3 regions of the Frankia sp. R43 genome follow, and region 3 is predicted to be linked to each of the others. Evidence: riboswitches for the same ligand, from Rfam matches in the RefSeq annotation. Region 3 holds a riboswitch; each other region holds the start of a gene.
The links. A riboswitch is a leader RNA that binds a small molecule or an ion and turns the genes downstream of it on or off. The one in region 3 is predicted to bind cyclic di-AMP.

Region 1: another riboswitch for cyclic di-AMP. It lies ahead of ACG83_RS22925 (C40 family peptidase); the one in region 3 lies ahead of ACG83_RS42745 (transglycosylase family protein).
Region 2: another riboswitch for cyclic di-AMP. It lies ahead of ACG83_RS26590 (transglycosylase family protein); the one in region 3 lies ahead of ACG83_RS42745 (transglycosylase family protein).

Annotation. Positions count from the first base shown of each region.
Region 1 is NZ_LFCW01000005.1:469,233-479,059, reverse strand. It holds tRNA gene ACG83_RS22955 (tRNA-Ser) at 1-51, opposite strand, end outside; gene tadA (tRNA adenosine(34) deaminase TadA) at 200-670, opposite strand; gene ACG83_RS22945 (tRNA adenosine deaminase-associated protein) at 765-1,256, opposite strand; gene ACG83_RS22940 (MurT ligase domain-containing protein) at 1,643-2,893, shown strand; gene ACG83_RS22935 (type 1 glutamine amidotransferase) at 2,890-3,642, shown strand; gene ACG83_RS22930 (PHB depolymerase family esterase) at 3,798-4,466, shown strand; gene ACG83_RS22925 (C40 family peptidase) at 5,524-6,510, opposite strand; cyclic di-AMP (ydaO/yuaA leader) riboswitch at 6,636-6,803, opposite strand; gene ACG83_RS22920 (hypothetical protein) at 7,199-7,588, opposite strand; gene ACG83_RS22915 (DUF4139 domain-containing protein) at 9,560-9,827, shown strand, end outside.
Region 2 is NZ_LFCW01000006.1:505,761-515,587, reverse strand. It holds gene ACG83_RS26600 (DedA family protein) at 293-886, opposite strand; gene fbaA (class II fructose-bisphosphate aldolase) at 1,174-2,208, shown strand; cyclic di-AMP (ydaO/yuaA leader) riboswitch at 3,884-4,129, shown strand; gene ACG83_RS26590 (transglycosylase family protein) at 4,136-4,822, shown strand; cyclic di-AMP (ydaO/yuaA leader) riboswitch at 6,159-6,397, shown strand; gene ACG83_RS26580 (transglycosylase family protein) at 6,399-7,142, shown strand; gene ACG83_RS26575 (DUF3151 domain-containing protein) at 7,278-7,706, shown strand; gene ACG83_RS26570 (adenylosuccinate synthase) at 7,795-9,078, shown strand; gene ACG83_RS26565 (hypothetical protein) at 9,224-9,827, shown strand, end outside.
Region 3 is NZ_LFCW01000005.1:641,371-651,197, reverse strand. It holds gene ACG83_RS23555 (hypothetical protein) at 59-1,024, shown strand; gene ACG83_RS23550 (hypothetical protein) at 1,209-2,153, shown strand; gene ACG83_RS23545 (SDR family NAD(P)-dependent oxidoreductase) at 2,277-3,146, shown strand; gene ACG83_RS23540 (cytochrome P450) at 3,195-4,451, opposite strand; cyclic di-AMP (ydaO/yuaA leader) riboswitch at 4,881-5,081, shown strand; gene ACG83_RS42745 (transglycosylase family protein) at 5,094-5,471, shown strand; gene ACG83_RS42740 (serine/threonine-protein kinase) at 5,825-8,353, shown strand; gene ACG83_RS42735 (transglycosylase family protein) at 8,653-9,030, opposite strand; gene ACG83_RS23525 (helix-turn-helix transcriptional regulator) at 9,819-9,827, shown strand, end outside.

The DNA of each region.
Region 1 (9,827 bases), 170 kb from region 3:
CCCCTCACACGCTTTCGAGGCGTGCGCCCTCGGCCACTAGGCGACTCCACCGCGGGTTAGCTTACGCGATGTCGTCCCGGTTCGGTTCACCGGGGTGGGTGGAGCTTCGGGCGCCCCGCCGTCCGGTCCCGCTCGCCTGCCACGGTCGGGTCTGTGGGCGGGTGGTCGGGGTGCGTGGTTGGTGGGGCGCGGACCGGGCTCAGCCCGGCCGGTCCGTCCCGTCGCGGGGGCGGCGCTGGCCGCGGCGGCCGTCGAAGAAGGCGGCGAGCTGGTCGGAGCATTCCTGCGCGCGGACGCCGGAGATGACCTCGGGGCGGTGGTTCAGCCGCCGGTCGCGGACGACGTCCCACAAGGAGCCCACGGCGCCGGCCTTGGGGTCGACCGCGCCGTACACGACGCGGTCGACTCGGGCGAGTACCAGCGCGCCCGCGCACATGGTGCACGGCTCCAGGGTCACGACGAGGGTCGTCCCGCCCAGCCGCCAGGCTCCGAGCTCGGTGGCGGCGTGGCGCAGGGCGATGACCTCGGCGTGCGCGGTGGGGTCGCCGACGGCCTCGCGGGCGTTGTGCCCGCGGCCGAGGATCCGCCCGTCCGCGGCGACGACGACCGCGCCGACCGGGACGTCCCCGGCCGTCTCGGCCAGCGCCGCCTCGGCCAGCGCGAGCCCCATCAGATCGTGGTAGACGCCCGGCCCGGACGGCGGCGCCCCGCCGTCCGCGGCCCGGGTCGCCCCGCCCGCAGGACTCGCCGCCCCTGCCGGGACGTCAGCCACGGGCGTCGTCGAAGATCTCCCCGGCGCCGGCCCGCTCGCTGATGGCGCTGATCACGTCGGCGGGCAGCATGCCCTCCTCGGCGATCAGCTCGAGCAGCGCCTCGGCCGGCGTCCCCAGATCGGCGAGGAGGTCGAGGTCGCCGACGGGCGACGCCTGGCCGACGGGGGTGTCCTCGTCGGAGTCGTCGTCGCTGTCGAACCCCGCCATGGACGGAAGCGCGTCCGCGAAGAGGCGCTCGGCGTGATCCGAGGTCAACAGGACCCGGCGGTCCGAAAGGAAGACCTTCGGGTCGGGATCCCGCGCGGTGATCCGCACGATGGCGAGGTACTCGTCGTCCTCCTCGACGAACGCGATGACGGTGCCGGAGGAGAGGTCGTGCATGGCGTCGACGAGCGAGTCGAGATCCTCCATGTCGGCGATGTGGAGGTCGTGTGCCGTCCACCGTTCGCCGTGCTGGGCGATCGCTATCCCCTTGGTGCTCACTGGCTGTCCTCACGTCCCTTCCCGCCGGGTCTGGGCGTGCCCTCATGGGGCCCGCTGGCCTGCCGACCCGGGGTGATGCCGTATCCCTTCTGTGATTCTCACCGCTGGGTGCCCTACTCATCCATCAGGGGCCGCGCCTTCCTACTCATGAGTGCACCGTGACCGCGTGGCCGCGGGGCGAACGTGCCTCGCGTGGGCCTCACATGTGCCTCGGCGGACGGGCTCGACCCACGTCAGGTGATTCCCCTACCTGGGCAAACTCGTGCGAAGGACACGCGGTGCGCGGTCGCGGACAGGGCGGGGACAGGGCGGGACACGGTGGAAACAGGGGCAGAGCGCAGGGCCCGCATCACGCCCGCGCGGGCGCATGGCACTCTTGAGACGCGATGACGACACCCCTGCCACGCCGGCTCACAGCCCGTACCCAGCTTGCGCTCGCGGCCGAGCGGTTGGCGTCGGGTACGTCCCGCCGTCTGGGCCGCGGCTCCGGTGAGATGATCGGCGGAAAGATCGCCCTGCGGATCTCCCCGGGCGCGCTGGCCGAGGTCGGCTCCAACCGCCCGACGGCCTGCGTCTCGGCCACCAACGGCAAGACGACCACCACCAGGCTGCTGGCCCGCGCACTGGGCACGCTGGGCCCGGTGAAGTCGAACGGCGGCGGCGCGAACATGGCGCCCGGCGTGATGACCGCGCTGGCCAGGCCGCCGTACGACTCTCCCGCGGCCCTGGAGGTCGACGAGATCTGGCTGCCCAAGGTGGCGCGGGCGATCCTGCCGCGGGTGGTGCTGCTGCTCAACATCTCGCGTGACCAGCTCGACCGGTCCAACGAGACCCGCCGGATCGCCGCGATCTGGCGCGAGCTGGGCGCCGAGCTGCGCGACACGGTCGTGGTGGCGAACGTCGACGACCCGCTGGTGGCCTGGGCGGCGATGACCTGGTCACGCCAGGTGTGGGTGTCGGCCGGCCAGAACTGGACCGCGGACGCGATGGTCTGCCCGCAGTGCGCCAGGCTGCTGCACCGCAACGCCGCCGGCTGGTGGTGTGAGTGTGGCCTGGCCAGGCCTGAGCCGATCGTCTCGGTGGCCGGCCTCGGTGAGCTGATGTGGTTCGGCCGGCGCATCCCCGCCCGTATCGACCTGCCGGGGCGGGTCAACCTCGCGAACGCGGCGATGGCCGCCGCGGCCGCGCGCGAGTTCGGCGTCGAGGTCGAGGACGCGCTCGCCGCGATGCGGGGTATCGGCGACGTCCAGGGCCGCTACCAGGAGGTGCCGCTGGGCCAGGACGGCCATCAGGCCCGCCTGCTGCTGGCGAAGAACCCGGCCGGCTGGGTCGAGATGATGGAGCTGCTGAACTCGGCGCCGCCGCGGCCGGTCGTGATCGACTTCAATTCGCAGACGGCGGACGGGCGTGACCCGTCCTGGATCTGGGATGTGCCCTTCGAGCGGCTCTCCGGCCGCCAGGTGCTCGTCACCGGGGGCCGCAAGGAGGACATGAGCGTGCGCCTGGCCTATGCCGAGGTTCCTCACAGCGTCCATGCCGACGCCGAGGCCGCCGCCGCGGCGGCGAACGACAAGGTGGTGGACGTCGTCGCGAACTACACGGCGTTCCGCGACCTGCTCGTGCGGACCACCCGGTGATCCGCCCCTCGGCGACCCGGATCGCGCTGATCTATCCGGAGCTGCTCGGCACCTACGGCGACGGTGGCAACGCGATCGTGCTGGCCCAGCGGCTGCGCTGGCGTGGGCTGCGGGCGGAGATCGTGGAGGTGCCGGCCGGTGAGGTGGTGCCGGCCGATTGCGACATCTACCTGCTGGGCGGCGGTGAGGACGAGCCGCAGGTGCTGGCCGCCGACGGCATGCGCCGCAACCGCTCGCTGCTGCGCGCCGTGTCCGGCGGCGCGGCCGTGCTGGCCGTCTGCGCGGGCTACCAGGTGATCGGCGCGACCTTCCCGGCGGGCAACGGCCAGATCCACGACGGGGTCAACCTGATCGACGTCGAGACCCGCCGTTCCTTCGAACCACCGGACGTCCCGCCGCCGCCGCGCGCGGTCGGCGACATCGTGGTGGAACCGAGCCCCCAGCTGGGCCTGCCGACGCTCTACGGCTATGAGAACCATGGCGGGCGCACCCGCCCGCTGCCGGGCTTCCGCGGCATCCCGCTCGGCACGGTCCGGGTCGGCGTCGGGGACGGGACGCCCGCCCGCACCGATGGTGTCGTCGACGGGAAGGTCATCGGCACCTACCTGCACGGGCCGGTGCTGGCGCAGAACCCGGCCCTGGCCGACCTGCTGCTGACCTGGGTGCACGGCCCGCTGGCGCCGCTGGACGGCCCGCGTGAGGTGGGCATCCTGCGTGACGCCAGAGCTCACGCGCTCGCGGAGGGCTGAGCACACCCGCGCCGGTGGCCGGCAGTCGCGGGGGCGGCGGGGTGGCGTGATGGTCGTCCGGGCGTTGTCCCAGGCGTCGTCCGGCGCTTCCGGCGTCGTCCTGAACGGGTCTGCCGGGACGCGCTGCTTCGAATCAGGCGATTTCCGGGCGTGGGGTGTGGTTCGGTTGCATCGTGGCGTCGAATCCCCTTGCCGGTTGGTGGGGCAAGAACAAGAGAAACGTGATCATCATTGGCGTCGTGCTGGTGGTCGTCTGGTGGCTGGCCGCGGGACGGGGCCATCCAAAGGTCGAAAAGGCGACCATCCCGGACAGCTATCCCTCGGCCGGCCGGGAACTGCTCGTCCAGGCGCCTTCTGATCCGGGCGACCCGTTGCCGTTGGTAATCATCCTGCACGATGACAATTCGGATGCGAAGACGTTGGAAGAGGGGAGCAAGGTGTCCTCGCTGGCGAATCGCAAGGATCTCGCGCTCGCTTTCCCGGAGGCCGTCGCCGGAACCTGGCGACTGGACGACCCGAAAGGCGCGGACGTGCAGTACCTGAGCGACGTCGTGCGCTATATGGACGAGAAGCGGTCCGACATCGACCTGGACCGGGTGTACCTCTGGGGCATGGGCGAGGGGGCCCGGCTGGCGCTGCTCGCGGCCTGCACCTCGGCGACGCCCATCTACGCCGCGGTCGGCGTGGTGGGGCAGTTCGACACCGAGCCCGGGCCGACCTGCGACAACGTCACGCCGCATGGCCGGTTCGCCGAGACCGAGTGGGACAAGGGCGTCACGGACGCCCTGTGGAAGTTCTCCCGCGACCTGCACCGGACCGTGTGACAGACAGTCCGGCTCGACGAGACGGGTGGGACGAGGGTGGGTGCGACGAGGACGGGTGTGGGGTGCGGGGTCGGCCCCGCATCTGACTCCATCGGCCCCGCATCGGCCGCCACGTCATACTCCAGCCGAGTTGCTCTAGTTGCAAAGAACTAGTCACTTAGCTCGGATGTCCGGCGGCGGCCGAGGATGTCGCGGAGCCGCTGGCCAATTCGGGTCTTGCGGATCCGGTGAAGGTTGGATCAGCAGGCCTGCCGGTCTTGCCTCTCGGCTGGCTCCAGGGGCGCCGGAGGTGCTGCCTCCGGCCGTCGGCGCCGATTTCCTGTTCGGGCCCCGACCGTGATCCCGGTGAGGAGTCACGGTCGGGGCCCGCGTGGCCTGTCGGCGTCGCCGGGAGGGGGGTAACGGCGTCGACAGGCCACAAGGAGGCCGGGTGGCGGAGGGTCCGCTGGCCGCCGGTCCAATGGGGGGGGGATCGGAACGGCGACCAGCGGAGTCCGAGGCCTTCCGGCCGGATGGACGTCAGATGGGGGGGGATCTGACGTCCATCCCACCGGAAGGATCTACGATCTGCGGATCCGGGTGGGTGGCGCGTGTGGTTCTGTTTTGTTTATGCGGCAGGTGTTGATGCCCGATGGTCGCATTCTGGACGGTTTGCGCCGCATCTACACCGCTTATGCCGAAGTAGAATGATGTCGCAACGGCCTAAGTGCTGGAAGTGTCGAGACGGTCACGCGGCGAGCGCGAGTCGCGCGGCGTCAGGCACTTCCTGGCGGTGCGGGCTACGGGGCGTGCTCGCAGGTCTGCGGAAGGTGAGGCTGCGGTCCGGTGCAGGGGACCACACATCGGATCTGGTGACCGCCGGGCCGGAGTCAATCCCGACCAACGCCGACCCGGCGGCGGGAGCCGGGCGCGACCGGAGGGGGAGATCGCGCGGCGGCTCGTTCCGAGGACAGGGCGATCCGTGCTGCCCCGTCAGTGCGTGCGGCTTATCAGGTGAACAGGGGGGAGCCCGGAGCCAGCCGGCAAAGCAAGGTGGGCCGGCCGGTACTCACGGTGCTCAGGCGACGCGGCCGACCAGGTACGAAGTGGTGTAGATCGTCTGCAGCTTGACGACATCGCCACTGTGCGGGGCGACCCACATCTTGCCGTCGCCGGCGTAGATACCGACGTGGTAGATGTTGCCCGGGGTGCCGAAGAAGATCAGGTCGCCGGGGGCCTTGTTGTACTGGGAGATGTGCGTGGTCGCCGCGTACTGCTGGTCCGTCGTGCGGGGCACGCTCTTGCCGAGCTGCTTGTAGACGTACTGCACGAGCCCGGAGCAGTCGAACGAGTTCGGGCCTTCCGCGCCGTAGATGTACGGCTTGCCGGCCTGGAGCGATGCCAGGTAGACGGCCTTCTCGCCGATCGTGTTCGCTCCGACGTTCACGCTGACGACGGGCGTCTCGACCTCGACGGTCGAGCGGACGGCCTGACGGGAGGCCTGCGCCGGCACGGGGGGGCGAACCGTCAGGGTGGCGTCGTTCTCGGAGTGGGCGGACTGCAGCGAGTCCGTACCATCGAAGATCGCCGTGACGTTGGTGGTCGTCAGGACTCGGGCCGTGTAGGAGGCCTGGCCCCGGTCGTCCGTGGTGAGGTGCAGGAAGGTCGCCCACCCGGTGGGCAGCTTGACCTGGACCTTGATGAGCTGGTCGGCCAGCGGGGCCTTGGTCTGCTCGTCGTAGAGCGAGAAACCGATGTTGACCGGCTCGTTCGCGTTGACGGTGACCTCGGGGTTGGTCACCCGCAGGCCCACGTCGACCTTCGAGGAGAGGGTCGGCGCGGAGATGTCGGTGGTGGCGTCGAGCACGGTGGTGGACCCACTGCCGGCCACGGACGCAACCTGGATGGCCCCGTCGACGGCCAGTCGCGAGCCGATCTGCGTCGCGAGGGTCATCGGGGCGGTGTTCGACGCCTCATCAAACGCAGCGTCCGCGTTGGTGTCCGGAGCACATCCGGCGAGCGCGACCCCGGAGACTGCCACAGTCCCGGTGGTGACGGCGGCCACAGCTCGGGCCCTGGCTCTTGCTCGACTCGACGCCGTGGGGGCTGACGGTGCCCGGTGGCGGCCGCGGCCTTCCTGCTGCCGGCGTCTCTCGGTATCAAGCTGCACGCTTTGCGCAGACAACGTTGCGTTCCTTCCCGTACGCCTGCGAGGTGAGCTGTCGGGTTCGGGCTGGGCTGCCCGGTCCGTCGCGCGACCTTCGTGCGATGGACTTCACCCCTAGACCCGCACCACTACTTGGTGCCGGTCGGTGGAGGTGGGTCCCCCGCTCCTGCCCGAGGTGACGACTCGGAGGGGACACCGGGGCCGCGGGCAGGATTCGGCGTTCGGCCCGGTGTTGTCGTGACGTCGCAAGCGAGACTAGTCCACACGGATGGTGTGGGTAAACACTAGTCCCCCCCAACTACACCGAGTGTGCAAAGAAGTGCCCCTTGCGGGAGCGCATCTGCCCAGGTCAGAGGGGGTGCTGAGCTTCACGTCACGTTTTTGGACGGCCACACGAGGATCACGGACAAACACTTTAGGTGACGAGAAGTTCCGAACTGGCGGCCCGCAACAGACGCCGGAGCGGGCCGTGAAGCACGGCCACGGAGGGGTGCGGCTCGGCGCGGACGGCGGCTCGGCGTGGACGGGCCGGCTCGGCGTGGACGGGCCTGCCCAGGGGAACGGTTGTTCGGCGCGGACGGCCGGCTCAGCGCGGACGGCCGCTCCGGCGGCTCAGGAACCCGGAGTTGTGGAGCACCTGCAGCTCGATCGCGAGCTGTGTCACCTCGGGCGGAAGAGTGCGGTAGCTGCTCTGCATGGCCTCGACGGCCGCGCGCGCGTGCTCGGCGAGATCGTCCAGAGCCTGCTGGCGTTGACGCATCCGGGCTCGCTCCTCCTGGAGCGTCCGGACCGTGTCCTCCTGCCACTGCCTGGTGCGAATGATGTGCTCGCCGGCGTCCGCGGCCTGGCGCTCCGCGTCCTCCAGCCGGCTGAGCAGCGCGTCCAGAGCCTCCAGGCGGCTGGCGAGCTCGGCCATCAGATCGCCGCGGCCGGGCAGGAGCGAGAGCTCGTGTCGCCTCGGCTGGGGGTGCGTCATGGCTGACTCCGGCCGCGGCCTGCGGTGCGGGCCTGCTGGAGGGGCGTCGTGATCTGGGCGGAAGGCAGCCTGGAGGCGCACCATCGCCCCGCTCTCGACCATCGCCGAAGTTCCGACACGGTTGGTTACGTTAGTCGACGCATGGGATTTTAGGCGTGCGGTCGGCAGGATCCGGCACATAGTCAACGGACGACGGCGCGCGTCGAGGCCACCAGACGGGTGTCGACCAACGGATGCACCCGACTGGATGGATCATCACCGGTTGCCGTGTGATCCAGCGATCGGAGATCTCCGTGTCGACAACGGAAGGTTTCGGATGTGACGGAGCGAAGCGGCGGGCGAGTGGCTTGCGCCGTTCTGGCCACTGGATGCCATCCGACTGATCGTCACAATAAGTGATGTGGCTTGTGGCCTGTGATCGATCGCGACGACCGTCATGGCCCCGTGGCATGGGCGGGGTGCGGGTGGCGATGGCCGGGAGCCGCGATCCTGGCTGATGCCCGGTCATCGTCATCATCAGTGTGCAGCCGATCCGTGTGGATGTGTCGGTGGATCCGGATGGCGCCGTGTGGAGCAAGTATGTGAACCGGTTTTGGACGGTTTCCTAAGAATAGGATCCTGTCGTGCAACAACATCGATCAAGGCCGGTTAGTCGGGTGGACCTGGCTGGGATCGCCGTTGGCGGACGAGCCCGGGCTGCCCAGCCGAATTCGCTCGCCCGGATCCGCCGCTTCTCGGGATTTTTGCCACCCGCGCCCTGGCGACCACAGATCTCAGATCTCAGATCTCGTCCGGCGGCAGTGGCGGTCACGGCGGCGGCTCGAGGCCGCGGTTCGCGGAGTCGAAAACTGCGGCTGTTCTCGCGACCATAATCCTCAGGTCCCCTCCGGCGGTGGTGGCGGGCGTGGTGGCAGCTCGAAGCCGCGGTTCGAGGAGTCGAGGATTGCGGCTGTTCTCGTGACCACAATCCTCAGACCCTGCCCGGCAGCTACGGCCGCGCTCGCGGGCGGCCCCGTGGCCGAGGAGATCGCCCGCCCCCCGCACTGTCACCACCAGCGGCAACCGCCAGATCCCACCGGGCGAACCTGCGGCGATCGTCAGAAATCCCCGGCGCGATCCGCGACGGGCTCACCGGGCCATGTTTTCGTCTGCCCAGATGCTTGCGGCGTGTGTCGGGCAACGCTGATCAGTTTGGCCGACGGCGGCGCCGTAAACAGCCGGGGCGGTTTGCCCGGATCTCTCGGCATTGCTGTGCGCGGCAGCTGCCGCCCCGCGCCACGGCGGCCCGCGGCTGTCGGGTGACCTGCTCGACGCTGCTCTTCCCGGCGGGGAAAGAGATCGGCCCGCCGCTGGGAGGTAAGGCTTTCGTCGGTCGGTCCACCTGCCCGTTGCGGCAGTTCGGCGCGGCGGTTCGGCGCGCGACTTCGCACCGGCACGGACGGAAGACCCGTCCCGGTGGATTGTCCGTGCTGCGATGGTCGGTGTCGGATCCGATCATCGGTACCGGCCACGGCGGTTGGGTTCCTGGGCGCGCGATGAGATGGTCGAGTTGGGGGGATTGTGCCGCCGGGCGGGAGATCGGCGGGAGGGAACCGGACGGGCGCCGCGTGTGGCCGTGATGTCGACCTGCCCCGTGGTCGCCGCCGGCGGATGGATCAGGCCGAGGGCCTCCGGTGGCCGTACGGCCACCCTCGTCGTGTCGCAGGGTAATCGCGACTCGCGGCTCGATGATCGAGACCGGTGACGCTGCGCGCCGGTCGACCGACCCGGCGGTCGACGACGTCCCGGCGGAGCCGGCACGGCCGGCGGGGCCGTGCCGGCGAACCCGACCGGGGGCAAGGCGCGGCGACGGGGCTGCCCCGACGGGTGGGCCCGACCGAGCCCGTCCAGGGCCGTCCAGGGCCGACCAGGGCTGGCCAGGGTCTGCGGGCCACCGGCGATCAAGGATCGTTTTGCCCGTAGGGTGACCGCATGGCTGCCGTGGCGGACGACACATCGGACACCCCGAACGAGGCTGACGCGGTCACCGAGGCCGCCGCGGTTGCTGGAACCGCCGCGGTGGCGCTGGACGCGCCGATCACAGCTGTTGTCGTTTACCCCACCGCCGCCAGGGTGACCCGTCGAGGCCCACTCGATCTTTCCGCGCTGCCGGAGGGTGTGACCCGGGTCGAGGCGGTCGTGGGCGGCCTGCCCATCGGCCTCGACGAGAACTCGGTGCGGGTGGGCGGGACGGGCCCGG
Region 2 (9,827 bases), on a different contig from region 3:
CCTCCGTACCCGTCCGCCGCGGGATCGGGGTCCACCAACCGGGCGCGACCGGCCCGGCCGGCCGGAATCCGACCGGCCCGTACCCGCGCGTTCAGGAGGTTCCGCGCGCATTCCAGCCGCGGCGTGATCGGCACTTCGGTGTGATCGGCACTTCGGTGTGATCGCTCATACGACCACACGTTTGCCCGACGAAGCCCACGATCAGTAACCGTACGGACCTGATCACGACAGAACGAGCAACGGACACCCAATGCGGCAGCGCGCTTGGGACGACGCGGGGTACGGGAGCGGATCAGCCCGCACTCGTACCCGCGGGGTCCTCCACGCTCCGTGAGCGGGCCACCCGCCTGCGCATGAGCTCGCCCCCCGCCCCGGCGAGCACGGACACCACGATCACCACAACCCCGATCCAGACCGCGGCATCGCGCAGGCCGGGAACGGCTGAGGCCGCATAGCCGAGCAGGACCAGGCCGGTTCCCCAGATGACAGCCCCGGCGATCACTGCCGCGCCGAACCGGTGCCTGGGCATCGACACCGCGCCGGCCAGGACCGGGGCGAACGTCCGCGCCCAGGGCACGAACCGAGCCGCGATCAGTGTGGCCGCGCCGAAGCGCTGGTAGAAGTCCTCCGTTCGAACCAGCGCTCCCGCATGGCGGCGTTCGAGGTAGGGGCGGCCGAGATGACGGCCGGTCGCATACCCGACAACGGCGCCGAGGCTCGCCGCCACCGGCACACCGAGCGCGAGTACGAGGATCGAGACGTCGGCTGACGGGTCGGCTGCGACCAGACCCGCACCGAACAGCACGGTGTCGCCGGGGAGCCAGAAGCCGACCAGGACCCCACTCTCCACGAAAATCACCGCGAAGAGGATGGCGTAGAGGGTCATCCCAGAGAGGTCTTCGATGTCCACGAGGCCAGTCTGCCGCCGGAGCGCGATCAGGATGAGACATCCGACCAGCTTCCGGCGATGTCACGTGGAACCACACCCGTCCGAGCCGGGTGACGTCATACCCTTCGGCCAACACCTGCCGTCGGCACGCGTCGGGCGCAACCGCGCCCCGGGATCTCCGGGGGGTGGTGGCGGGTTCGGCGGCGCGTCCGGCGCCACGGCCCGCGGTGGCTTGGTGCCACCGGGCGGTCGGGCGCCCCTAGACCTTTCGAGGAGCTCCACCGATGCCCATCGCCAGCCCAGACGTCTACGCCGAGATGCTCAGCCAGGCGAAGTCGAACGCCTACGCCTACCCCGCCATCAACGTGACCTCGTCGCAGACCCTCAACGCGGCGCTGCGGGGCTTCGCGGAGGCCGGCAGTGACGGAATCGTCCAGGTCTCAACCGGCGGCGCCGAGTTCCTTTCAGGCACGACCATCAAGAACATGGTGCTCGGGGCCGAGGCACTCGCAGAGTACGCGCACCACGTCGCCAAAGCATATCCGGTAAACATCGCGCTGCACACGGATCACTGCCCGGCCGACAAGCTCGACACCTACATTCGCCCACTTATCGCGATCTCTCGTGAGCGAGTTTCGCAGGGGCGGGATCCGCTTTTCCAGTCCCATATGTGGGACGGCTCCGCGGTAGAGCTCGAGGAAAACCTCAAGATTGCGGACGAGCTGCTCGCCGACTGTCGGGCCGCACGTATCGTGCTGGAGGTCGAAATCGGCGTCGTGGGCGGCGAGGAGGACGGCGTCGTCGGCGCGATCGATGAGAAGCTCTACACCACTCCCGGCGATATGTTCCGCACCGCCGAGGTGCTCGGAACCGGGGAGAAGGGGGCTTACATGCTGGCCGCGACGTTCGGCAACGTTCACGGCGTGTACAAGCCCGGCAATGTCCAGCTACGGCCTGCGATCCTTCGCGAGGGCCAGCAGCATGTGGCCGAGAAGCTCGGCCTCGGTGCCGACGCCAAGCCGTTCAACCTCGTCTTCCACGGCGGCAGCGGCTCGGACCTCTCCGAGATCCGCGAAACGCTCGACTACGGTGTCATCAAGATGAACGTCGACACCGACACCCAGTACGCCTTCACCCGCCCCATCGTGGACCACGTGTTCCGGAACTACGACGGGGTCCTGAAGGTGGACGGCGAGGTCGGGGTCAAGAAGGCCTACGACCCGCGCACCTACGGGAAGGCCGCGGAGACCTCGATGGCGGCACGAGTCGCCCAGGCCTGTTCTGACCTGCGGTCCGCGGGCCGTTCGATCGGCGTCTGACCGACGTCATCCGGGCTCTGCCCGGTCCGTTGCCCGACATCTGAGCCGGGCCACGCTGGTCCGGCAGGGACCTCAGTAGTCCGTTCATGCTCCCGGGGGCGCCCACGTTCCCGGGAGCACTCCGCTCGCCTGATGCCGCTCGCCTGATGCCGCCCGGTGCATCGTCCGCGTGCGCGCCGACCGAGCCTTTTCCATCGTCGGCTCTGGCCTGTGGGCCACAGCGCCCGACAACGTGAGATCGAGAAGGCTCACCGATCGCGGCCGCGCCCATGCCTGGCTCCGGCTCCTGGCCTCTCCGCTCCCCGCGGCTCCTGGCGCACCGCTCCCCCGCGGCCCGTCGCCCGCTCCCTGTCTCCATCTCCTCCATCTCCTCCTTCTCCTCCTTGTCTCCCATCTCCCTCTCCTTATCTCCTTCTCCCGCTGCTCCCGGCATCTCCTTTCCCACTGCTCCGGCTCCCTGTCGCCGCGGGCAGTACGACGGCCCGCCCCGGCCGCCCAGCACCCCCGCCACGCCCGCACGTGATCTCAACCGCCAACGCCCGGCCGCTGACGTTCACCCGTCCGGACGACCGGCCGGCAGCAGTGTGTGATCTATTTCACTCACAGGTCTCCAGCGGGTGACCAGCCCGCGCCCGGCCGCGATCCGGGACGTCAAGCACCCGGAAGAACCCCACGAAGATCGTGCGGCCTGGCGACGGCACATCGCCCGCCATACCGAGCCAGGACACCCTCAGGGCCACAGTGGTCCGATCCCGCGCGGAAGTAGACGCGGCCCGACGACCTGCTCAGACCACACCTCGATGCCAAGGCCGCCCACGCCTGGGCAAAGCCTCGCGTGGGCTGCCATGTGGCCTCTTCGGCCGATTCGGCCACCCACGGGCTCGCACGGCAGTGAGGGATCAGCGCCAAGCAGCGAATCGGTGGACGGAACGCACCACCGCGGCAGCGGGCCCGCCATCCGGAATCTCCGGCCTCGTCCAGACAGACCGGGAAACGTCCGGCTCGCTGCAGGCTCTCCCGACCCGTCCCGCACCGAAGCGCGGGGACATAGTTCGCGCCGCCGTCCACAGCGGGCTGGCCGGACCGGTCGCCACGGGCCCGGCCATTCGCCACATTGCCACCGATGTGACCATCGGCTACCAGAGAGACACCGAGAGGCACCATGGGTGCCACAGCGACGATGACGCCCGAGTCTGCACGCACCCCCACAAGATCACTCCAGGCCTCGGCGGTGCGGCGCTCCGAGCCCTCGATCCGACCCCCCGACAGGCTCGTCGGCGACGAAAGATACACTTACGTTAACTCATAGTTACGATTGCGTATCTCACATGACGCGACGCCCGAACCCCCATCGGTACAAGAATATAAATTTTTACCCTCGTTAGTGACGAGATCCGCAGTGAGCGGTAGCCTTGGCTCCGATTCCGGCGAATAGCTCGCACCGCAGGCAATACCGGTGATCTTTCGCGAGCGTGATCAGTCGGCCCGAACCCTCCACCACGAAACGCCCACCAAGTTAATGAGCGCGCGTGCGCGCGCGATACCAGGGCCCACAGCCAATCTCAAGAAGGCGCGCGGGAGTGTGCTCTTCTTCACGTCGACCATTCAATCCTTGTCGCCTCGCCCGACGTTGTGGTTATGGTCTTCGCCGTGCCCGGAGACAGGCCGGGCACCCGACGGGTGCACGCCGAATCCCTGCCCCCATCCGCCGGAAACAAAAACCCGATGGCAGGAGCGGGGGAACCAATACCCGGCCACCGAACCTGGTGGCCTTGGGGTGAAGCCGCAGGGCCGTTGACAGCAATGAGGAACCGTCTTCCTTGCTGTCGAAGGCACAGGATTTGGGAGTTCCTGACATGCGGCCGGGCTTGTTCCCTGCCCGAACCCGACAGCTCACCTCGCAGGCGTGGGGAAGGAAAACTCACGCATGTCCGACGCACGTACCAGTGGCCGACAACGCCGCAGCAGTACCCGCAGCCGGGCCCGCACCCTCGTCCCCGTATCCGTCCTTGTCGCGACGGTCGGAGGCACAATCGCCATCAGCCAACCGGCGAATGCCGCAACGACCTGGGAAGGTCTGCGGCAATGCGAGTCCGGCGGCAACTACACGACGAACACCGGTAACGGCTACTATGGCGCTTACCAGTTCTCCGCCGGGACCTGGCAGAGTCTGGGGTACTCTGGCCTTCCACACACCGCTCCACCCGCCCTGCAGGACGAGGCGGCGCTGAAGCTCGCGCTCCGCTCCGGATTCGGCCAGTGGCCGGTGTGCGGGAGCGGAATGGGCGGCGACCAGCTCTCACCCGGCGCGTCGTCGTCGGGGTCAGGCAGCCAGGCCTCCCGTACGGCCGAGCGCACCAGTCTGGTCGCGCAGCCCGTCGCCACCACGGGTGTGCCCCCTCTGACGCGCAACTACTTCGCGTCGGTACACAACCAGGTCACTGACGAAATCAAGACCTGGCAGGAAAAGATGAACTCCCTCGGCTACTCCCTCGCCGTCGACGGCTGCTACGGGCCGAAGTCCGCAGCCGCGGCCAGGGACTTCCAGACGGCGCGCGGCCTCATCGTCGATGGCGTCCTCGGCCCGCAGACCTGGGCGGCCACCTTCGGCTGACGCCTGCCCGCCCCGGCGGAGCACTCGGTCGCCTGCCTGCCCGCCCGCTCATTCGCGGGCCCCAGCGCGCGGCACCGACAGCCAGCACCCCGTGAGGGCAACCTGCCTTCCACAGCCGAACCCTCCCGGCTGCACGGGGAAAGCCCCCGCCCGGACCGGATCGACGAGCCTTCCCATCTCATGGTGCACGACCGGAGATACCGCAGGTCGGAGCCGACGATGGAAAAGGCTCAACGCTGACAGGGACCCCGCCGCGAACCGGGAGTCGGTCGAGGGCGTGCATGCCGTCCTCGCCTGACAACGGTCGGCCCACCGACTGCGTTCCCGCTCCGGCGAGAGCGGGCCTTCACGGCCGTCCGACCGGATCCTCGTCCCTCCCTCCTCCCAGCCCCGAAAGCGCGGACGCGCGCCGGGGAGGCTCACCGCACCCGCCCGCTCCGTCCCGGTCGGGCGCGGTGATGCCAGGAGCCCCAGGAACCACCCGACCGTGGCTGCACCGTCCCAGCGCGGTTGTCCACACCTGATCCACATCTGAGTTGTCCACATCCGAGTTGTCGAGCACCTCGCCCGACGGGACGTTCCTCCCGGTCCGTCAAGCCCGGAAGGCGTCTCATCCAGTCGCCGTGACGTGCGACGGCCCGCCCGCCCGGCGCTGACCCAGCCGTGGCGCGCGGGACGCAACGCGGAGCGCCCCAACGGTCCGCGTGTCGCAGGACCCGGACAGCCCCACCGCCGGAGCGGTACCGGCCTCGGGGCAGGTGTCCGGGCGTCGCGGCCTTCCCGCCGATCATCTCGATCACCCGCGGGATGCGTTCGGCGCGCATTCCCTCCACGGCCGCGCCGAACGACCTCCCTCGACGACGCCACCTCACCGCACCGGTCATGGCCAGATCGGTACCCGCCCCACACCGGCGATCCCGGTAGGCGGGCGTGGCGTCGGCGCTCTCCAGCTGCCGGTGGCCGGCGCCGTCGCCGGCCCCCCACCGCCCGCCGCCGACCCTCCCTGGCGCCGCCCCGTGTCCCCGGGCGCCCAGGCCTGGGCCGCCGAGCGGGCATCGCCGGTCATGGACCTTCCTCGGGTCATGGACCGTCCCGGCCTGAAGCCGGCAGGGGCGCCAGCCGCATGACGGACCCCCGGTGCGTCCGAGATGTCGAGGGGACGGTAATGTGGCGCGGTTCGGGTGTGATGACCATCTCCTCCACCCATCCGTCAATTGGCCCGTTCGGGTGACTCCGATATGGTCCTTTCCGATCCCGCCCTGGCCAGCGGGATTTGCGTCATGTAGGTAGATCTCGCTACAGTTCCGCCCACTCGCCTCCCCCCGGGGCGAGGTCGTGTGGACGGACGCCGAATCCTGCCCCCGTCCACTCGGCCGGTACTGGAGCGGACGACACAGGGCAGGAGTGGGGGACCCACCATCCGGGCGCATTCGTTGCGTCCTAGGGGTTAAGCCGGCGTACCGATACAGCCGGGACACACCGGTCCGCGAGGACGGGCCGGGTCCTGGTACGCCGACCGGGCAGCTTCCAGCCCGAACCCGACAGCTCACCCCGCAGGCGACGGGAAGGACACCTGATGCGGTCGCATGATCGTGATCCCGTCCGTTCGACCGGTCGTGGTGGCAGGCACCGCGCGGCGCAGCCGCCGTCCACCGCCACCCGTGTCCTGCGGACCACCGGGGCCGTCACGGCCCTGGTCGGAACGGGGCTCGCCGTCACCGCGGCCCCTGCCGGCGCCGCGACGGCGGATGATTTCGCCCGGCTACGCCAGTGCGAGTCCGGCGGCAACTACGCCATCAACACGGGCAACGGCTTCTACGGCGCCTACCAGTTCGACCAGCGCACCTGGACAGGCCTCGGCTACCCCGGTCGACCCGACCAGGCTCCGCCGGCGATGCAGGACGATGCCGCCTACAAGCTGTATGACTCGCGTGGCTGGTCACCGTGGCCGGCCTGCAGCAACAAGCTCGGCCTGACGCGCAACGGCCCGGCCCCGGAATCCTCGGGCACCATCGGCGATGCCGTCGAGCAGGCCCTCACCCCGGCCGAGCCCCCCATGACCCTCGAACGCGCACGCAGCCAGGTCGGCACCAACTTCGGCGGTGAAGCGCTGAACGTCGGCATGGGCGACGAGGTACGCGCCGACGCGTTCGTGTGGCAGGCCGAGATGCGCGAGCGCAAGTTCGTGCTGACGGTCGACGGCAAGTTCGGCCAGGAGTCCCAGGGCGTCGCCGCGCTCTACTCATACCTGACGCGGATCAGCGACGGGCAGCCCGGCGTGGTCGGGCAGAACCTGTGGAGCGCCACCGTCACCAGCTGACCTGGCTCCGGGTGCCTCATGCCAGTTTGGCAGGTCGTCGTATGCCTGGTTGGCATGTGGGCCGCGGCGGGACCAGCAGTCAGCCGGTGGGCCCGCCCGGCGCCGGGCGTGACGCCGGTCAGGCAGGATGTGCCCATGACGACACCGCCCGCGAACCAGAACCTGCTGTCGGGTCCGCCGCCGACGCTGCTTCCATCCGACGCCGCTGTGGTGGAGGCGATGACCTCGGGTGCGGGCGCGGAGTCCGTCGCGGCCCGTTTCCCCGCTGCCTGCCTCGGCTGGGCGATCCTCGCGGAGGAGGCGCTCGGCGCGGGTCAGCCGGTGGCGGCCTACGCCTACGCGCGTACCGGCTATCACCGGGGCCTCGATCAGCTCCGGCGGTCCGGATGGAAGGGCCACGGGCCCATTCCGTGGTCTCATGAGCCGAACCGCGGCTTCCTGCGCGCGCTGGCCGCACTGTCGCGGGCTGCGGCGGAGATCGGCGAGGACGCGGAGGCGACCAGGTGCCGCGAGTTTCTCGCCGACAGCGATCCGGTCGCACTCCGTGAACTCGACCTCGCATAGTAGTCATGAGATGGCATAACGCAGCGAGCTTTTCCCTGTCGAGGCCGATCGGGTCCCGACAGGGCGATATCCCTAGTAACCTCGCCCGGTGCCTGCTCTAGTCCTCATCGGCGCCCAGTGGGGCGACGAAGGAAAAGGAAAGGCGACCGACCTCCTGGGCGGCGCCGTCGACTACGTCGTTCGGTACCAGGGAGGTAACAACGCCGGCCACACGGTGGTGATCGGTGCGGAGAGCTACGCTCTGCACCTGATCCCCTCCGGAGTTCTGCGAGCCGACTGCGTCCCGGTCATCGGGAACGGTGTCGTCATCGACCCGGGCGTGCTGCTGTCCGAGATGGACGGGCTGCAGGCTCGGGGGGTCGACGTCTCCCGGCTGCTGATCAGCGCGGACGCACATCTGATCATGCCGCACCACCGGGCGCTCGACCGCGTCACCGAGCGATACCTCGGCAAGGCGCGGATCGGTACGACCGGCCGCGGCATCGGCCCCGCCTACGGGGACAAGGTCGCCCGCACCGGCATCCGTGTCCAGGACCTGCTCGACCCGGGCATCTTCCGGCAGAAGCTGGAGCTGGCGCTGCGGGAGAAGAACCAGGTCCTGACGAAGGTCTACAACCGGCGCCGGATCGATGTCGACGAGGTGGTCGAGGAGTACGCGGCCTACGCGCGGCGGCTGACGCCGCACATCGCCGACACCGGTCTCCTGCTGGACACGGCGCTGCGCGACGGCAAGGTCGTGCTTCTCGAGGGATCGCAGGGCACGCTGCTCGACGTCGACCACGGCACGTATCCGTTTGTGACCTCCTCCAACCCGACGGCCGGCTACGCGGCGACCGGGGCGGGGATCGGTCCGACCAGGATCAGCCGGGTCGTCGGGATCATCAAGGCGTACACCACCCGGGTGGGTTCGGGGCCCTTCCCCACCGAGCTCGACGACAAGGTCGGTGAGGAGCTCCGCCGGATCGGTGGCGAGTTCGGCGTGACGACCGGCCGGGCGCGGCGCACCGGCTGGTTCGACGCGGTGATCGCCCGCTACGCCGTACGGGTCAACGGGCTCACCGATCTGTTCCTGACAAAGCTCGACGTGCTTTCGGGCTTCGACACCGTGCCGGTCTGCGTCGGCTACGAGATCAACGGCAGGCGGACCGACGAGATGCCGATGACGCAGACGGACTTCCACCACGCGAAGCCGATCTACGAAGAGCTCCCCGGCTGGCATGAGGACATCTCCGGTGTGACGGACTTCGCCGACCTCCCGGACGCCGCCCGGGCGTACGTGGCGACGATCGAGGAGATGTCCGGAGCCCCGGTGTCGGCTGTGGGTGTCGGTCCCGGCCGGGCACAGACCCTGGTGATCAACGAACTGCTCTGATCACGCTGTCGCGCCACACTGGCGCACGACGCCCCGATTCGGCGCGGTGATCCCCCACGCGCCGACAACGGCCTCGGGTTGCGCTACACAGAGTTACGGCCCAGGCTGACGTCGTCACAGTTGGCGACGACCGGGGGTGATGACGATGGCGGGGCTACCGCCGCACCCCTCCTGGGACGACGACCGCGCCGACGCGCGCGACAGCGGGCCGACCCAGCCGGTGCCGACGCCCGCGTCGACATCGGCGTCGGCGTCGGCGTCGGCGTCGGCGTCGACCGAGCTCGACACGACGAGGGCGACCGCGCCGCGTCAGCCCAGCCCGGCCCGCTGGTCGCCGACGGTCCGGCCGGATCATCCGCTTGGACGCGGAATCGACCCGGCGACCTGGCCGGTCGGCTTCTCCCCGACCGGGGAGGCGCTCCCGGAGACCCTGACCGATGTCCTGCTGCGCGGAAGCCACGCGATCCGCAGCTCGAAACGCGCCGAGGCGCTGCGTCTGGAACGGGCGGCGGCCATCGCCGAACACGTCCAGGCGCAGATCACGGAGTTCCTCTCCTTCTGCGCGGCGGAGAATCTGACGCCCCCGGTGACGGTGCGCGCGAACGGGCGGCGGGCGGACCGCGGCTGGGACGCCGGCGTCAGCGGCGCCGGCTCGGGCCGGCCGGGATCGATCCGGACCCCCGGGGCCGGGGCCGGCTTCGACGAGGGCCACGGCGATCGCCGCGTTCGCGGCGGGCGTCGCGGTCGTC
Region 3 (9,827 bases):
GCCGCGCGGGAGGCATCCGGTGGTTGCGCCGGTGCTGGCATGCGTGGGGGTGCGAGACGTGGCTGTTCGCGATCTGTTTCGACTGAGCGAGTATGCGCCGGGCGAGGGCCGGGGCGGACCGTCCGCGGTACGGGACGTCGCGGGCAAGCCGGCGCCCTCGGCGTTGGGAAGACGACCGCGCCAGCTCCCGTCGAAGCGCCACGGGCTTTTCCTGGCGGTCATCGCGTTCACCGTGTCGTCCTGCTCGGGTGACGTCGCCGCGAGGCCCGAGACCGCGGTCACTTCGGGAGCGGCCTCGCCGGGGCCTGCCACGTCAGCACCGCGCGTGCTGGGTCTGTGGCCCGAGGACTTCGTGCTGACCGAGGACCTGGCGACAACCTATTTCTCCGGCGTTCCCGCCGAGACCGATACCGCCGCTGTCCAGCCCGGGAAACGGTACCCCCCTGAGTTCGCGGACTGCCTCGGCCTGTCGGCGACGGACCTCAACTACGAGCCCGAGGCGACCGCTGTCGGCGCGATCTTCGTGAGTGATGACGGGGACTCGTTCATCTCGTCCTACGCCGAAATAGTGACCGAGAAGCAGGCCGCTGCCGTCCGCGCGATGTGGGCCAATCCCCGGTTCGCGGACTGCTCGGGCAGGGAGACCCAGGCCCGAATCGACGAGTCCGGCGCCGACCCCGAAGGGCTCGAATATCAGCTGGCCGGGGTCCAGCGTCCCCCGGCGCCGACCGGAGCCGCTGGGTATCTGCGCGTGACGTTGCAGGTGCGAGAGCAGGAATTCACCTACGACATGGCGGTGGACAACCTCGTCTTCATCGTCGATCACGTCGCGGTGACCGTCACGTACACGAACTACGAGCCCGCCCCGCCGATGGATCGGCTGCAGCTGATCGCTGACCAGATCTCCGGCAAGCTGGCCCAGCAGCAGCTGCGCCCCATCGCCGGCCGGCCCACGTCGGCCGGTACCGGGCTCCAGGCCGCGGGGAAGGCTGACCCCTCGACCGTGCTTCCGGCGGTGGCCTGAGGCGCGGTGGCCTGAGTAGACAACACCAGTGCGCCCATAGCGTTCATGCGGCGTTGTGGGCGCATTGATGTCCATATGGCGTGTACGTGGGGGTGGGTGAGACATGGCTGTTCGCGATCTGTTTCGACTGGGTGGGCGGGCACCGGGCGAGGCCCGGTGCGGTCCGGCCGCGGGTCAGGATGCCGTGCTGACACAGGACACCGCGGGCCAGCGGCCGCCCTCGGTCCTCGGAAACCGACCGCGACAGCTCCCGCTGCAGCGCCACGGCCTCCTCCTGGCGGTCATCGCGTTCACCGTTTCGTCGTGCTCTGGTGACGGCGACATGGTCAGGAGATTCGAAACCACGGTCATCTCGGGAACGGCCACGCCGAGCGCCGGTACGCCGTCGGGGACGGCAACGCCGGAGCCGAGCGCGCTGGGTCTGTGGCCCGAGGACTTCGTGCTGACCGAGGGCCCGGCGACGGCCGGCTTCACCGGTGTGCCCGTCGATGCCGCCGCCGCTGTCCAGCCCGAGGAACGTTACTCCCCTGAGTTCGCGGACTGCGTCGGCTTTTCCATGGCGGAGCTCGACTACGAGATCGAGGCAGTCGCTGCCGGCGCGAGTTTCGTGAGTGACGATGGCGAGAGCGCGATCATCCTTTCCTCCGCCGAGATAGTGAGCGAGAAGCAGGCTGTTTTCGAGACCGTGATGTGGTCCAATCCCTGGTTCGCGGACTGCTGGGGCAGGGAGACCCAGGCCAGAATCGACGAGCGCAGCACCGACGGCGATGAGCTTGAATATCAGCTGACCGGCGCCCAGACTCCCCCGGCGCCGACCGGAGCCGCCAGGTATGCGCGCGCGACGGTGCAGGTACGAGGCCAGGGAGTCACCTACGACATCGCGATGGACACCCTCTTCTTCCTCGTCGATCACGTCGAGGTGACCGTCACGTACACGAACCACGAGCCGGCCCCTCCGACGGAACGACTGCAGCTGATCGCTGACCAGATCGCCGGGAAGCTTGCCCGGCAGCAGCCGCGCAGCATCGCCGGCCGGCCCATGTGGGGCGGTTCCGGTCTCCATACCGCGGGGAAGCCTGGCTACTCGAGCGTGGTGCCGGCGGCGGCCCGAGCTATCGGACGTCCCTGAGCCGACCGCCGGCCCTCACCTGGTCGATCCGTCCCGTTCATGCCAGTCGGCGAGACTCTGCTGGCTGATCGATCTGGTCAGGCCGAGCCGGCGGCGCCGGGTCGGGAGACGCGCGGAGGTCACGTGGTCGCCCAGGCTGTCGTCATCACCGGCGCCGCTTCCGGCATCGGCCGGGCCTGCGTCGAGCTGTTCGCCGCCCGCGGGTTCGGTGTGGTGGCGGTCGACGCGGACGAGGCCGGTCTGGCCGGGCTGGCAGACCTTGCCGCGGACGCCGGTTCCGCGGAACCGCCTGCTCCCTCCGCCCCGCCCGCGTCCCCCGCCTCACAGCCCGCTGCCCGCCTCGACGGAGCCGTTCGTCCGGAGCCGGAGGTGGTCACGCTGGTCGCGGACGTCTCGACGCAGGAGTGCGGCGCACGGATGACCGAGCTCGCGCTCGCCAGCTTCGGGCGCCTGGACGTGGCCGTCCTCAACGCCGGCATCGGCGGGACCGTGCCCTGGGAGGCCGACGGAGCGATCGAGCGGCTGGACCGGATCCTCGCCGTGAACGTCCGTGGTGTGGCGATCGGCATCCGTTCGGTCGCGCCGGTGCTGCGGGCCGGCGGCGGGGGCTCGATTGTCGTGACGGCGTCAAGCGGTGGGCTGCAGGCGGATCCCGGCAACTGGGCCTACCACGCGTCGAAGGGCGCGGTGATCAATCTGGTGCGGGCCGCGGCGGTCGACTACGCGGCGCAGAACATCCGGGTGAACGCGGTGGCGCCCGGCCTGACCGAGACGTCGCTGATGGCCCCGTACCTGTCGCAGCCGGCGGTCGTGGAGGCCAGCAGCCAGCGGATCCCGCTGCAGCGTTGGGGCCGTGCGGACGAGCAGGCCGGCGCCGTCTGGTTCCTGGCCTCCGCGGCGGCCTCCTACATCACGGGCACCACGCTCGTCGCCGACGGCGGGCTGACCTCGCATCACGGCGCCGTCCCGCTGCCGCGGGTGCAGCGGGACTAGCGCTCGGAGGCCGGCCACGCCGAAAGCCCGGTTACGCCGAGAGCCCGGTTACGCCGAGAGGCGCAGTGGCAGCCGGCTCATCGCGCGTACCCAGGCGCTGGGCCGGTAGCTGGGCTCGTCCAGCAGGGTGATCTTCTCGGTGCGGGCGAGCAGGGCACGCAGCGCGATCGCGCCCTCGGCGCGGGCGAGCGGCGCACCGAGGCAGTAGTGGATGCCCAGGCCGAGACCGAAGTGGCGGGGAGCGCTGGTCGTCTGCGCGTAGCGGGCGACGTCGAAGTGGTCGGGTTCGCGGTACACGTCAGGGTCACGGTTCGCGGCTCCGATGAGCATCACCACGCTGTCGCCGCGGCTGAACGGATGGCCGTTCAGCTCGGTGTCCCGCAGCACGGTGCGGATCAGGAAGGGGAACGTGGGGTCGTAGCGGAGCATCTCCTCGATCGCCGCCGGTACGAGCTCGGGTTCGGCCCGTAGCCGCGCCAGCTGGTCGGGGTTGCGCAGGAGCGCCACGATGCCGCTGCCGATCAGGTTCACCGTCGTCTCGAACCCGGCCAGGAGCAGCAGGATGCAAAGGTCGAGCAGTTCCTGCTCCGGGAGCACGTCGCTGTCCTGCCCGGCTGCGACGAGCTGGCTGAGCAGGTCCTCGCGTGGCTTCGCCCGGACCTCGGCGATCAGGCCACGGAAATAGTCCTGGATGGAGTGCGTGGACTCGGCGCGGGCGCGCAGGTCCTCCGGTGTGAGGGTCATGTCGGGGGCCAGACCGCGTACGAGCGGGACGACCCATTCGCTGAAGACCGGCTCGTCCTCGGCCGGGACGCCGAGCAGGCGGCAGATGACCGACAGTGGCAGCGGGCGGGCGAACGCTTCGATCATGTCGACCTCGCCGGCCGCGAGAGCCGCGTCGAGCAGGGTGTCGACGACCGAGGTGATCTCGGCGGTCAGGGTCGCGACGACCCCCGGGGTGAAGGCACGGTTCACCAGGCCACGAAGCCGGGTGTGCTCCGGCGGGTCCTTCCGGAGCAGGGACTTCAGCCCGCTGTCGTCGGATCCGGTCGACCGATGGGCACCCGCGTGGAGGCCGGCCGAGTAGCCGCTGCCCAGGTCCGGGCTCTGGAAGACCGCGGAGCAGTCGGCGTGCCCGGTGATGATGGTGGTGACCCAGCCGCGGACCTCACTGCGGACGAACGCTCCGCTCTCCTGGATCGACCGGTAGGTGGGGTACGGGTTCTGCCGGCTGACCGCGTCGAGCGCGACCAGGATCGGCGGTGGCTGTTCGCTGGTCTTCTGCGGCGGCGGTGCGCTGTCCATCGCGAGCTCCTCTGCGACGTGCGTCGCGACTTATACTTCGAATATCGGCGGATGGCGTCAACCATCATCTCTGTCGCCAATCGCGGGATAGTACCGACAAATCCCCCGCGCACTGCCGGCCGGAAGCCCCGTGGCCAGGCGGCGTTCTGTCTGTTTCGCGTGATGTGTTCTCCGCGGGCCGGAGAATTTCTCGTCGCGCAGCCGAGTCCGGCGGTCACCGGGTGCACGGTGGTTCCGGTTGTGCTGTGGCGGGATGCTGACGCTGATGGAATGTCGGCGGCATGAAAGGGGCGTTCCACCGGGTCGAGGAGGCCGGCAGCGGCTTTCAAGGCCTCCTGGTGCTGAGTGGTGCTCTTCACGGAGGCCTGGAAATCGCGGGCGGGTGGTGGGTAACGTTGGTGACGTGCTTCCGGACCTGGGAAGCGCACATCGGGTGGCACGCCGAATCCCGCCTCGCCCGGTGCTTCGACATCCAGTAGGCGGGAGCGGGGGACCCAGGTTCCCGGGCGTCGTAGGCAGGCGTCCTCGGGGTGAAGCCGCATAGTGCGGTCGACCTGTCACGCACTGTGTGGCCGGGCTTTTCCGGCTCGAACCCGACAGCTAACTTCGTAGGTGTGGGGAAGGGTTTTTATTTTGTCCCTGATGACTTCGGGTGCTCGCAGGAACCGTCGTTCCATCCGTCGTGGCCGTGCTTTGCTGGTCGCGCCGGTGTTGGCGGCGACGATTGGTGGCGGTATCGCGATGTCCCAGCCGGCGGGTGCTGCGGCGCGGCCGGATGCGCATAGGTTCCTGAGTGCTGTGGTGCCGTGTGAGTCCGGTGGTAATCCGCGTGTGGTGAACTCGATTGGGGCTGGTGGGCTGTTCCAGTTCATGCCGGGTACGTGGCATGCGGTGGGTGGTAAGGGTCTGCCGCAGAACGCGAGTGTGGCTGAGCAGTGGAAGCGTGCGCATATTCTGTATGCGCAGCAGGGTTCGAGCCCGTGGGTGAGCTCGAAGCCGTGCTGGGGCCACAAGGTCTGAGCCCGGGTGAGCCCTCGGGCCGCACTGCGGAGCACCTCCCGGTGAGAACCGTGCCGGAGTCGGTGCTCTGGTGATCATGCCGGTGTGCCCGGACGTCCACGAGACGTCCGGGCACACCGGCATTTTGTGCGTTCGGTCGGCTGGCGGCCGGGCCGCGGTCATGGCTGGTCGCCTCAGGCGGCGGGGCGGGGCGGGGTGGGGCGGGAGCGGCGACCGCGGACGAGGTCTCGCGTGCCGTGCCCTGAATGATGCATAGAGTCAGGGTTGGCTATTGTTTTGGCTGAATGGCCGGCGCTGGGCTGTTTGTGCTGGTCACCGCTGTGCGGCACGGAACCCGACCCTGAGGGAGACCGATGAACGGTACGCCACCAGGCGCACCTGACGGATCGGGGCCGGCCCCGGATGCGGTGTTCAATCCGCTCACGCCCCAGGATCCTCGCGAGATCAGCGGCTACCGGCTCCGGGCCCGGATCGGCGCCGGTGGCATGGGTGCGGTGTACCTGTCCTACACCCCTGGTGGCCGGCCGCTCGCGCTCAAGGTCGCCCGGCCGGAGTTCGCCTCCGACCCCGAGTTCCGCCGCCGCTTCGAGAAGGAAGTGGCGATCGCCCAACGCGTCCAGGGCCTGTACACCGCCCCGGTCATCGACAGCGACGCCCAGGCCCCGCGCCCCTGGATGGCGACCGCCTACGTCGCGGCGCCCTCCCTCGCCGTGGCCGTCGCCCGCCAGGGCCCGCTGCCGGTGGAAAGCGTCCTCGTGCTCATCGCCGGGGTCGCCGAGGCACTGCAGTCCATCCATGTGGCGGGCGTGATCCACCGGGATCTGAAACCGGGGAACGTCATCCTTGCCGCCGACGGCCCGCGGGTCATCGACTTCGGCATCTCCCGAGCTGTCGAGGCGTCGTCGGTGCGGCTCACCAGAACCGGCGAACCGATCGGCACACCCGCCTTCATGGCGCCCGAGCAGATTCGCGGGAAAGCCCTGGACACCTCGGGTGACGTCTTCTCGCTCGGGGCCACCGCCTATTACGCGGCCACCGGCGAGCTGCCGTTCGGCGCGGATGTCGCCGTGTTCCACCGCATCGTGAACGAGCAGCCCGACTGGGACAGCTGCCCGGAGCAGATCCGCGGCATTTTGGAGCGCTGCCTGGAAAAGGATCCGGCGGCCCGGCCCACCCCCACCGATCTGATCAGCCTGTGTCGGAGGCAGTCAACAGACGAACGGCTTCGCGTCGGCGAGGGCTGGCTGCCGCCGACCGTTCTCGCCGACCTGACGCGCTACGTCCTCACCCCGCAGGAACCGTTCGGATCCGGGGATTCCGGGGATTCCGAGGGAGCCGGCGGCACCGTCGGCACCCTCGGCGGCGCGGAGGACTCCGCGGGTGAGGTGGCGTCCGCACTGCCGGCCGCGCCCGCGTCCGCGCCCGCGCCCGCGCAGGAAGCGAAGTCGTCGACGCCCACGTTGCCGGACAGCGACGGTCGTCGCCGTGGTCGTCGCCGCGGCCGGTCCCGGCTCGGCGGCGTGCTGGCCGCGGCCGTCGCCGCGCTCGTGGTGCTCGTCGCGGCCGTGCTTCTGCTGACCCGGCACAACGGGCCTGTCGATCGTCTGGCCGGTGGGGACGACCCCGGGGCCGACCCGGGCGTCGAGACGGGTTCGGTGCTGACGGGCTCGTCGCCGTCAGGCGGCCCGGGCGCCGGTACCGGTTCCGTCGCGGGCGGCGGCGTGCCGCTTTCCGGCTCGGATGCGGGCATGGCCGCCGGTTCGGTGCCTGGCGGCTCGGCGGTCACCGGGGCCGGGAACGCCGCTGCCCTGCCGTCCGCCCAGGCGGTGCCGGCATCCGGCCTGCCGGCGCAGCAGCAGGGCCGCGCGACCACAGCGCGCGGCGGGGTGTACCGGATTGCCCCTGACCGCAGCGGTGTCGAGGTGTACTCGGGGTCCGGCACGAACTGGGTTCCGATCGGCGGGCCCACCGGGAAGCTCTACGGCGGAGGTTACGGCCTTTTCGCGACCAGCCGGGACAGCGGTGACATCTCCCGGTACCTCGGTTCCCCGGGCCGGTGGGAGGTCATCGGAGGGCCCGGCGCGCAGTTCGTGGTGACGGGTGATCGGCTGTACTCGCTGACTCCGGACAAGCAGGGTGTGTATGTGTATTCCGGGTCGGGGACGAACTGGGTGCAGATCGGTGGTCCTGGGGTGGTGCTTTACGGTGGTGGGTATGGTCTTTTTTCGATAGCGCCGGGTTCGGGTGATATTTACCGTTATTCGGGTTGGTCGACGAACTGGGAGCTGGTGGGTGGTCCTGGTGCCCAGTTCGTGGTGACGGGTGATCGGCTGTACTCGCTGACTCCGGACAAGCAGGGTGTGTATGTGTATTCCGGGTCGGGGACGAACTGGGTGCAGATCGGTGGTCCTGGGGTGGTGCTTTACGGTGGTGGGTATGGTCTTTTTTCGATAGCGCCGGGTTCGGGTGATATTTACCGTTATTCGGGTTGGTCGACGAACTGGGAGCTGGTGGGTGGTCCTGGTGCCCAGTTCGTGGTGACGGGTGATCGGCTGTACTCGCTGACTCCGGACAAGCAGGGTGTGTATGTGTATTCCGGGTCGGGGACGAACTGGGTGCAGATCGGTGGTCCTGGGGTGGTGCTTTACGGTGGTGGGTATGGTCTTTTTTCGATAGCGCCGGGTTCGGGTGATATTTACCGTTATTCGGGTCGGTCGACGAACTGGGAGCTGGTGGGTGGTCCTGGTGCCCAGTTCGTGGTGACGGGGAATCGGCTGTACTCGCTGACCCCGGACAAGCAGGGTGTGTACATGTACTCCGGGTCGGGCACCGACTGGATCCACATCGGCGGCCCTGCCGAGAGCATCGCCCCGGGCTCGTAGCCCGCGAGTCCCGCGAATCCGCGGCCTTGCGAGCCCTGTGGCCCTTGCGAGCCCTGTGGCCCTTGCGAGCCCGGTTTTCCCAAGCCCCGTGGGCCCGCGTCGAGGCCGGCCGAGCTGCTTAGGGCCTCAGGCCAAGCGGTGTGGACGCGGAAACGCCGGTACGCCCGGACGTCTTGTGAACGTCACGGGCGCACCGGCGTCATACCCAGGGCGGTAGCCCCAGCCCTGACACACCTCACCCAGCCACAGCCAACCCACAAAGGCCGCGCGACACCGGATCAGCGCATCGATCGATCAACTCAGACCTTGTGGCCCCAGCACGGCTTCGAGCTCACCCACGGGCTCGAACCCTGCTGCGCATACAGAATATGCGCACGCTTCCACTGCTCAGCCACACTCGCGTTCTGCGGCAGACCCTTACCACCCACCGCATGCCACGTACCCGGCATGAACTGGAACAGCCCACCAGCCCCAATCGAGTTCACCACACGCGGATTACCACCGGACTCACACGGCACCACAGCACTCAGGAACCTATGCGCATCCGGCCGCGCCGCAGCACCCGCCGGCTGGGACATCGCGATACCGCCACCAATCGTCGCCGCCAACACCGGCGCGACCAGCAAAGCACGGCCACGACGGATGGAACGACGGTTCCTGCGAGCACCCGAAGTCATCAGGGACAAAATAAATACCCTTCCCCACACCTGCGAAATCCGCACCACACCAGCCGTCGAACGTCAGACCAGCCAGCCACGGCACCGGCAGAAAAATCGCTCCCGCCCACAGATCGCCTTCAACCAACCGGGCGGGGCGGGATTCAGCGTGCCACCCGATGCGCACTCCCCAGGTCGGAAGCACGTCACCAACGTTACCCACCACCCACCCACGATTTCCAGACCCCTGTGAAGAGCACCACTCACCACCGGAAGACCTTGAAAAGCCCCAACCACAGCCCCTCCACGACCAGCCATGCCCGTATTTTCCCGATGCTGTACGGCCAGCGTCACCGGTTCAATACCGGCATGCGAACCGGCCTGTGCAGAGCGTCCGCGACTGCTCCACGTGCGCAGCGAATTTCTTTCCTGGGCCAGCTCCCGACCGGCTCAGAGCGCAGGTAAATCACCCGCCGATGACGGTAGACAAAGTGACCGAAATACCGACACAGCTCCTTCGGGAGGCTGGGACGATATCGCCCGATTCACGCGATATCTCGCCAGAAAAAGGGCGGGCGGATCAGATCCCTGCTCATGCGGCGCGCCCCGGCACCGGCGGCGGCCCGCCCACGGGACCGACAGGGCCGAAGGCTCGCCAGGGGCGGGAAGCCGCGGACGTTCCAGCGCTTCTGCCCTGTGGAAGTCGACACGCCGACGTCCAGCCGTTGGACACGCCGAGACCCGCCCTCGGCCGCGGGCACCCGGCCGCTCGCCAGTCTGCTTATCTAATCGGATAACCCACGGATAGGATGGTGCCT